4 regions of the Ureibacillus thermosphaericus genome follow, and region 1 is predicted to be linked to each of the others. Evidence: riboswitches for the same ligand, from Rfam matches in the RefSeq annotation. Region 1 holds a riboswitch; each other region holds the start of a gene.
The links. A riboswitch is a leader RNA that binds a small molecule or an ion and turns the genes downstream of it on or off. The one in region 1 is predicted to bind cobalamin.
Positions count from the first base shown of each region.

Region 2: it holds a riboswitch for cobalamin, as region 1 does, so the genes downstream of both, UtA1_RS03950 (ABC transporter substrate-binding protein) here and UtA1_RS11620 (glutaredoxin family protein) in region 1, are expected to answer to the same signal.
Region 3: it holds a riboswitch for cobalamin, as region 1 does, so the genes downstream of both, cobT (nicotinate-nucleotide--dimethylbenzimidazole phosphoribosyltransferase) here and UtA1_RS11620 (glutaredoxin family protein) in region 1, are expected to answer to the same signal.
Region 4: it holds a riboswitch for cobalamin, as region 1 does, so the genes downstream of both, UtA1_RS10720 (energy-coupling factor ABC transporter permease) here and UtA1_RS11620 (glutaredoxin family protein) in region 1, are expected to answer to the same signal.

Region 1 covers NZ_AP018335.1:2,422,957-2,425,157, reverse strand. The annotation lists gene UtA1_RS11630 (histidine phosphatase family protein) at 1-226, shown strand, start outside; gene UtA1_RS11625 (bifunctional adenosylcobinamide kinase/adenosylcobinamide-phosphate guanylyltransferase) at 178-591, shown strand; cobalamin riboswitch at 711-897, shown strand; gene UtA1_RS11620 (glutaredoxin family protein) at 1,033-1,263, shown strand; gene nrdI (class Ib ribonucleoside-diphosphate reductase assembly flavoprotein NrdI) at 1,260-1,625, shown strand; gene nrdE (class 1b ribonucleoside-diphosphate reductase subunit alpha) at 1,628-2,201, shown strand, end outside.
Region 2 covers NZ_AP018335.1:815,259-817,459, forward strand. The annotation lists gene UtA1_RS03945 (LysE family translocator) at 1-396, opposite strand, end outside; cobalamin riboswitch at 547-746, shown strand; gene UtA1_RS03950 (ABC transporter substrate-binding protein) at 897-1,871, shown strand; gene UtA1_RS03955 (FecCD family ABC transporter permease) at 1,837-2,201, shown strand, end outside.
Region 3 covers NZ_AP018335.1:823,827-826,027, forward strand. The annotation lists gene UtA1_RS03985 (SOS response-associated peptidase) at 1-187, shown strand, start outside; gene cobT (nicotinate-nucleotide--dimethylbenzimidazole phosphoribosyltransferase) at 232-1,302, opposite strand; cobalamin riboswitch at 1,391-1,565, opposite strand; gene UtA1_RS03995 (ABC transporter ATP-binding protein) at 1,762-2,201, shown strand, end outside.
Region 4 covers NZ_AP018335.1:2,228,056-2,230,256, reverse strand. The annotation lists gene cbiQ (cobalt ECF transporter T component CbiQ) at 1-386, opposite strand, end outside; gene UtA1_RS10725 (energy-coupling factor ABC transporter substrate-binding protein) at 383-676, opposite strand; gene UtA1_RS10720 (energy-coupling factor ABC transporter permease) at 678-1,424, opposite strand; cobalamin riboswitch at 1,543-1,721, opposite strand; gene UtA1_RS10715 (acyl-CoA carboxylase subunit beta) at 1,928-2,201, opposite strand, start outside.

The DNA.
Region 1 (2,201 bases):
TTTTCATCAAATCGTGAGCTGTGGTGGAGAATATGTGTTTGTCGTCCACGGTGGTGTCATTCGTGTTATCCTATCGAAATTTCAAAAAGAGAAAAGTTTTCAAGATGTTATTGCACAGCATCGGATGATTTATACCCTATGTTGGGACGATATTGAATCTTTGAAAGAGGGAAGAGAATGCAATCAGTTATTGGAGGCGCCTATAATGGTAAACGAAAATTTGTAAGTAACATGTTAAAAGAAATAGGTGCGAATCGCTGTTATTTTTATGAAGGCGAAATACCGGAAGGCCCTTTTACAAAAGATGAATACGTTATTATAGGTAGTTTTGAAAAAATGATTTTGCTCGTCCCGGATTTATCGGAAGATGAAATCGTATCACAAATAATGGGGAAATTAATGAATTTAGATTATAAGACAAACCTAATTTGTATTTGTACGGATATCGGACGTGGAATAGTGCCGCTTTCAAAAGAGGATCGTCATTTGAGAGATACTTGTGGTAGATTGTATCAACAACTTTTTGAGAAAAGTGAGAAAGTCATTCGCGTTTGGTATGGTATTCCTGAGATATTAAAAGAGGAAAATTAACCAACCGTTCTTAAGTTCTACGTATCGAGTGAATGATTTTAGTAGATACTGTATCATTTACCAAATAAGCTTGTAATTAACAATACTACATGTTACAATGAAACACGAAAACACAATATATAGCATTTCGTTTATTAGGTTCTACTATATATAGTAGATTAAAAGGGAAGTCAGTGAAAATCTGACGCTGTCCCCGCAACTGTAATTGCTGACGAAAAGTTCAAATCCACTGTACAAATTTGTATGGGAAGGGAACTTGGAGGATGAAGCATAAGCCAGGAGACCTGCCTAATAAACGTGAATTGCTCATTTCTTCGGGGGCTAGGAAATGGAAGCAAGACGGTCCATTTCCTAGTACCTGACTGTTTCCATTTCAAAGCCATACCGAAAAAGGTATGGCTTTTTTATTTTCATAAAAGAATGGTAGAAAGGGAGAAGGAAATGAAATTATATTCAAAAAAAGTTTGTCCAAAGTGTTTGTTAATGAAATACGAATTAAATCAACTTGGTTATGAAGGGAAATATGAAGAAATTTTGATTGATTACAATGAAGAAGCGAAAGAAAAATTATTGACTGCTGGATTTCTTTCTGTACCTGTAATCGAAATCGATGGAGAGCTAATGGGAGACATTGAAAATATGAAAAAATTCATTAGCAAGATCACAGTATGATTGCTTATGCTTCTCGAACTGGCAACGTGCGTTTTATCGTTCATCAATTAGAGTTACCACACATTGAAATTCGGGATGACCTTATATTAAATGATCCCTTTTTGTTGTTCACCTATACCGATGGATTAGGGGAAGTACCACAAATTGTGGAAAGGTTTTTACAACATAATGTTCGTTTCTGTAAGGGTGTTATTGCAAGTGGGAACTCGAATTTCGGCCATGCTTATTTTTGCCGTTCTGCTCATTTGATTAACGAAAGGTACGGAATTCCCATTGTTCAAAAGATAGAATTACGCGGATTTCAGAAAAATTATGATGCCATAATTGATTATTATAACAGAGTAATTCAAAAGGAGATTTAGTGATGAAAAGCTATTTAACTTTGAATAATGAAATTTTGAATCACTACCACCAAACAGGAAAAATTGATTTAGAGAAAGATCGAGAGGCTACTCGTCAATATTTTATCGAACATGTTAATCAGAAAATGCGGAAGTTTTCTAGTTTGGAAGAAAAGATTCGCTTTTTCATTGAAGAAGGATATTATGAGAAAGAATTTTTACAAAAATATTCTTTCGAATTTATAAATAAAATTTTTGACATTGCGTATTCTTATCGTTTTCGATTTCAAACATTTATGAGCGCGAGCAAATTTTTTGAAAGTTACGCAATGAAAAGTCGAGATGGAAAAGAAATTTTAGAAACTTATGAGGATCGGATGAGCATTATCGCCTTATATTTAGCGAATGGTGATGAATTGTTGGCAGAAAAAGCAATTCGTGCGATGATGGAGGCTTTTCAACCAGCAACACCAACCACACTGAATAGCGGTAAAAAAGCGCGTGGGGAATTGGTAAGTTGTTTTAAATTATCCATGGATGATTCGATGAATAGCATTGCAGAAAACCTCGGTTATTGTTTAGAACTCTCAAGGCTTG
Region 2 (2,201 bases), 1.6 Mb from region 1:
GAAAAATAGTGCAACTTTAGGGTTTAATATATTAGTTAAAAATCCTTGTTTGAAACAAGATGTATTACTCAATGTACCTTCTTGCACAAATTCTACCTCTACTTCATCTTTCTTTTTTCTCAAAGACCAAAAAGTTTTAATTCCAAGATAAATTAAGTAAATGGCTCCAACATACTTAAAAATAGAAAATAAAAAGGCTGATTTTACAATGAGCGCAGATAATCCTAATATCGCGGCAGTAGTGTGAATTAGCAGGGCACAACAAGTACCTAAAGCAGTTTTCATTCCGCCAAATTTGCCACGAGTAACAGTGTTTTTAGTGACGATGGCAAAATCAGGGCCAGGTAAAAGGATTAACAAAACACACATCAAAACAAATAGAAAAAAGTTTTCCATCATTTCATTCCTTTCGAACACGAAATTTCAGAATATTTATTGTTAAATTGTATTCAGTATTAGTGTTTTTTTCAATGGCCAGAAGCAAGATAAAAAACATTTATTTTACAAGGTACGGTTATTCTACTATAATGGCACTAGAACAAATAATTGAATAACAAACAAATAGGTTTCTTAAATGTAAATTCATTACATTTAAGACTAAGAGGGAAGTTGGTGAAAATCCAACACGGTCCCGCCACTGTAATCGGGTAGGTAGTTGCAATTATCCACTGTGTTGTTGAACATGGGAAGGAGTAACAAACCGATGACCCGTAAGTCAGGAGACCTGCCTATTTGTATTTTAAACATCCTTCGAGGAAAGGGATGTTTAAAGAGCAGATACCAATTGAATGTATATGTGTCATTATGCATATGGTTAGAGTATACATATCTGCCTTTACAACGCTTTCCAAGAGGGGGAAGCGTTTTTTATTTTTTATAAAAGGAGGAGACGAAAGATGTTAAAAATGAATCGAGCAATACTTCTAGCATTAGTTTTATTATTAACCATCCCATTCATTGCTGGTTGTGCTAGCAATGAAACAAATGATAACACCCAGGAAACGGTGACAAAAGAAAACGAATCGAAGAATGCTACTTTCCCAGTTACATTTACTGATGATGCAGGCAGGGAAATTACGATTGAAGAAGAACCAGAAACAATCGTTTCCATTCAAACAAGTAATACGGAAATTGCCTTTGCTCTTGGACTAGGCGACAAAATTATCGGTGTTTCAGATTATTGTAATTACCCGGCTGAAACAGAAAATATTACAAAGGTGGGAGGACAGGACATTAATGTGGAGCTAGTTCTATCTCTACTTCCAGATATAGCATTAGTGACAGATTATCATTACAAAGCTCATCCGACGGTATTAAAACAATTTGAAGAGGCGGGTATTCAAACCATCGTCGTTGGTAGTGCAGCATCTTTTGAAGATGTTTATGAAAACATTGAAATGATTGGTTTAGCCACTGGAACAAAAGATAAAGCTTTAGAGATTATTGCTGATATGAAAAAACGTCATGAAGCCATTAAAGAGAAAGCGAAAGCCGTTGTAGATAAAAAAAGAGTTTGGGTTGAAGTATCACCAGAACCAGATATTTTTACGACTGGAAAAAATACCTTTATGCATGAAATGTTAGAATCCATCCAAGCCATTAACGTAGCAGGTGATCAAGTAGGATGGGTAAAGATGAATGAGGAAGAAATAGTAAAATTAAACCCGGATGTGATTATAACGACATACGGCTATTATATAGAGAATCCAAAGGAACAAGTACTTGCTCGTAATGGTTGGCAAGCGGTTCCTGCGGTAAAAAATGGCGAAGTTTACGATGTGGACAGCGATACAGTAACAAGACCAGGCCCTCGTTTAATTGAAGGAGTCGAAACTCTTGCGAAACTTATTTATCCTGAAATTTTTGAATAATAAAATTGGTTGGATTTATGTAGGGAGTGGTATTCTTTTTGCCGCGGCAATCATTTTAGGTTTATTTATAAGCAGTGTACCCGTTGCTGTGGAAAAAATTATCCACATAATATTTGAGAAAACCCTCCATATCACTTGGATGGAAGTACCAAAAAATGAGGAAATGATTATTTGGAATATTCGATTGCCGAGAGTCATCCTTGCCTTTTGTGTTGGGGCATCCCTATCGCTAGCGGGGGCTGCTTTCCAAGGCCTTTTACGAAATCCATTAGCAGATCCATATACAATTGGTGTATCATCAGGCGCCTCTTTAGGAGCAGTGTTAGTTAT
Region 3 (2,201 bases), 1.6 Mb from region 1:
AATGCCGGTCATTTTAAATAAGGAACAGCAAAAAGAATGGTTAGACCCTCATTTAAAGGGGCGAGAGAAATTAAAATCGCTGCTTAAACCTTGCCCTTCAGAGTGGTTAACTGCCTATCCAGTATCTAATCTAGTAAATTCTCCGAAAAACAATTCAAAGGAATTAATTGAAAGAGTTTCTTTATGATAATAAAGAGGCTATCTAGATAGTCTTCTAGATAGCCTTATCTTTTAAATTGTTTGACTCCCCATGATTTTTAGCATATATTGATGGGATTCTTCTAAAGTAGTCATGGTGTTCATCATAGAACATGCGGCATCAAGAATAGGAAAAGCAAGGGCTGCTCCTGAACCTTCACCTAATCGCATATTCATATTCAACATAGGCTCTAACCCTAATACCTCGTTTACAATTTTTGCTCCAGGCTCTTCTGAAAGATGGGATGGAATAATGTAATCCTTCACTTTCGGTTCTAATTTATAAGCAATAAGTGCAGAAACTGTGGAAATAAAACCGTCCACTACTACAGGAATACGATTTGCTGCAGCACCTAGGACTACGCCTGCCATTCCCCCTAATTCCAAACCGCCAACTTTCGCTAACACATCAATTGGGTCATCTGGATTTGGCGTATTTATGTCAAGAGCTCTTCGAATGACGTCAATCTTATGTTGAAGACTATCTACCCCAGCTCCCATACCTGTTACAATAGCCGGGTCACAACCACAGAATGCTGATAGGACAGCACTACTTGGAGTGGTATTACAAATTCCCATTTCTCCAGTTGCTAAAACATGGATACCTTGTTTCACTTGTTCATTGGCAATTTCAATACCTACTTCAATCGCTTGAATCGCTTCTTGTCGTGACATTGCTGGTCCCTTAGCCATATTATCCGTTCCGTATTTCACTTTTTTGACGATGACTCCAGAATCTTTTGGTAAATCTTCTTTAATGCCAATATCTACTGGAACGACTTTTGCACCTGCTGCTTTTGCAATAGCACATACTCCTGTAAAACCTTTAGCAAAGCCAATTGCCTGCATTACCGTTACAAATTGGGGGTTATTTGAAACATTTTCTTCATATACACCGTGATCCGCAGCTAATGAAATAACCGCTTTATTGGATACATCAAGCTCTAGTTTCTCAGTTATTCCAGCAAGTTGTATCGCGATTTGTTCTAATTTTCCTAAACTGCCTGGCGGTTTACAAAGAGCATCTACTCTTTCTCTTGCTTTTTCCATCACTTCTTTATTAAGTTGTTTAATGTTTTGTAATGTCGATTGCAATAGTTCCAATTGAATCTCCTCCATCGATTATTGAAATAAGAAAAGTCTGCAGTTTATTGGCATGCCAAATAAACTACAGACTTTACCATCGTACTGTATGTTTTCAAGTAATTAGGCAGGTCTCCTGGCTTAGGTTCATCGCAAATATAGGCCTTCCCAGTTTCCCAGTGGCATTTTCTATATTGCTCCCCGATACAGTGGTGGGTCCGCTAAAGATTCTCACTTTATTCCCTATTCTCCCTAAAAAGGGCACCTAATTACATAGATATACTTTTTAAATAATCTAAAATGAAATGAAACTTTAGTCAAGTTTTTTGAAAACTTCCATTGCCTAAAAGATTATTTTAGTGGTGAAATATTATGGAATCTATTCAGTTATAGTTGGAAATGTAAGGGTATCAACTTGACGGTTAGTATACAATTGTATACAAAAATTAAACGATGGTAATAAAGAAAAGGAGTAACAAAATGCGTGCAGCGTTAAAGCTTTCAAAATATTTAAAGCCCTATAAGCATTTTGCGATTTTAGCGCCGATACTTATGGTGTTGGAAGTAGCGATGGATTTAATTCAGCCAACGATTATGCAGAAAATAATCGATAAAGGAATTGCAACGAATGATACACAGTATATCATTATGATGTTTGCTGCAATAATTTTGTGTGCAATGATAGGATGGCTTGGAGGTGCAGGTTGTACATATTTCAGTTCGAAAGCGGCGGTAAACTTTGCATCTGATGTTCGAGCGGATTTATATGAAACTATTACATATTTTGCGAATAGCAATAAGGACAAGTTCACTTTAGGAAAATTGATTACCAACTTAACAAATGATATCGAAAGGTTGCAAAGGGCCTTAAACATGTTATTAAAAATATTCGTTCGCGGGCCTTTTATGTTTGTTGGGGC
Region 4 (2,201 bases), 190 kb from region 1:
TACAAACAACTAATACTCGATAAAGCAACAACAAATAGCATCAATGCCTTTTCAACACTCGTTATCGAAATTGAAATCGTGACGGGACCAATAATAGATTGAAAAATGGCACCTTCTATAGGGTTAGTTGAAAAATTGAGTAAAATGACTAGTATACTTGAAATTAGAAATACCACTGGAATAAGCAATAACTTCAAATATACGCGAATCGGAACTTTTCCGATTATTAAAGTAATAACTGTCATGATGCAAAATATGAATATGGATGTAAGAACATGTTGAAATACGATATTCAATATTAATGGAATAAGAGCAAATCCCATTTTTTCGATTGGGTGTTTATTTCTTAAAGGTGATTGATAAGCGAAATATTCTAACATTCTCATTTCTGTATCTCTGCATTCCCGCCCCTATTCCGGCCTCGCATATATCCTATAAAGTAACCAATGAACCCTGCACCGATTGCTCCTTGTAGTACGAATAATAAACTTTCTATTTCACCACTAGGAGGCTCCCAAATACTTGAAAACCATGGTTCATAGGATTGGTTCAGTTCTGTAATTAATCCTTCCGCTTCTCCATCTGCACCACCATATTCTGCATCTCCGTTAACAATCAGCGGGACAATCATTAAAAAAATGATCAAAATTAATAAAAGCATATTCTTTTTTAACATCTTACTTCACCTCCTGGGGTTTCTTTAGTACTTGAAGTAACTTTAATTCTCTTTCGTTGTATTTCAATAAGAAATTCATCACCATTACTGAAATCAATCCTTCAATAATTGCTAATGGTACCTGTGTAACAGCGAATACGCCAGCAAACTTTACAAATGAAGCGAAAATTCCACCAACTTCAGATGGAAAGGCTAGTGCAAGTTGAATAGATGTAATGACATATGTACCTAAATCTGCTAATGTTGCTGCTGAGAAAACTGCTAGAGTAAAGGGCAAACCGATCCTATTGAAGCCTTTAAATACTCCATAGGCGATAAAAGGTCCAGCAATCGCCATCGAAAACGCATTGGCGCCAAGCGTTGTTAAACCTCCATGGGCTAATAATAATGATTGGAATAATAACACGATGGTACCTAAAACACTCATTACAAATGGTCCAAATAATACGGTTCCTAACCCAACACCCGTAGGATGAGAACAACTTCCAGTAACCGAAGGAATTTTTAATGCGGATAATACAAAAGTGAATGCACCCGATAAACCTAGTAATAACTTCGTCTCAGCATTTCTCTTTACTAAACTACTCATTTTCTTTAATCCAATGATTAAAAAAGGGAATGTAAGGAGCCACCAAAATATTGCCCACTTGATTGGTAAAAAACCTTCCATGATATGCATAGCAAAAGCTGTATTAGGAATGATTAATAATACTGCTAGAAAGTAAAGTATTTTGATTGAGACTTTCATAAAATTCCTCCTAAAATGAAAATTTGAAAATAAAAAAACACTGCCAAACTAGCAGTGTCCCACAATAAGACATAATAATCCAATCATGCCTATTCGTGTACCTATCCTCGTAGGACACTACCATCCACTCCATACGGCAGGTCTCCTGGCTTAGAGTCATCGCTACAAAATCGCCTTCCCGTTTGCACAGTGGCATTTGATTTTGAGCTCCTCTTCACAGTGGCGGGACCGCACTAGATTCTCACTAGTTTCCCTTTTAAGCTAATTTTCATTAGCACCGTATAGATTATTCAGTTGTTGAAATTTAGTTGAATTGTAGCATATTGTTTGAAAAATTTCTATATCTTTCTATAAATAAGACAAAATAATTACTAAATTCATATAATATTCATTACCTTTTGATATGAAATATTGTTAGAACCAATTTGAATTTTTGGAAAAATCGAAGTACAAACTGGGATTAGCTTGTGCTTCTAATGGTACGTAATTGGAAACTTTCACAATTATAGCGGAATATTTCCGTGTTTTTTCTTAGGTCTTGATTCTTCTTTATTTTCAAGCATTTCTAATCCTTGAATTAACTTAATGCGAGTTTCTCTTGGATCGATTACATCATCAACCATTCCAAGTGAAGCAGCAACATATGGATTAGCAAATTTTTCTTTATATTCCTCAATTTTTGCTTGGCGTGTAGCTTCCGGATCTTCTGAATTTGCAATTTCGTTCGCAAAGATGATGTTAGCAGCTCCAGCAGCACCCATTACGGCTATCTCTGCA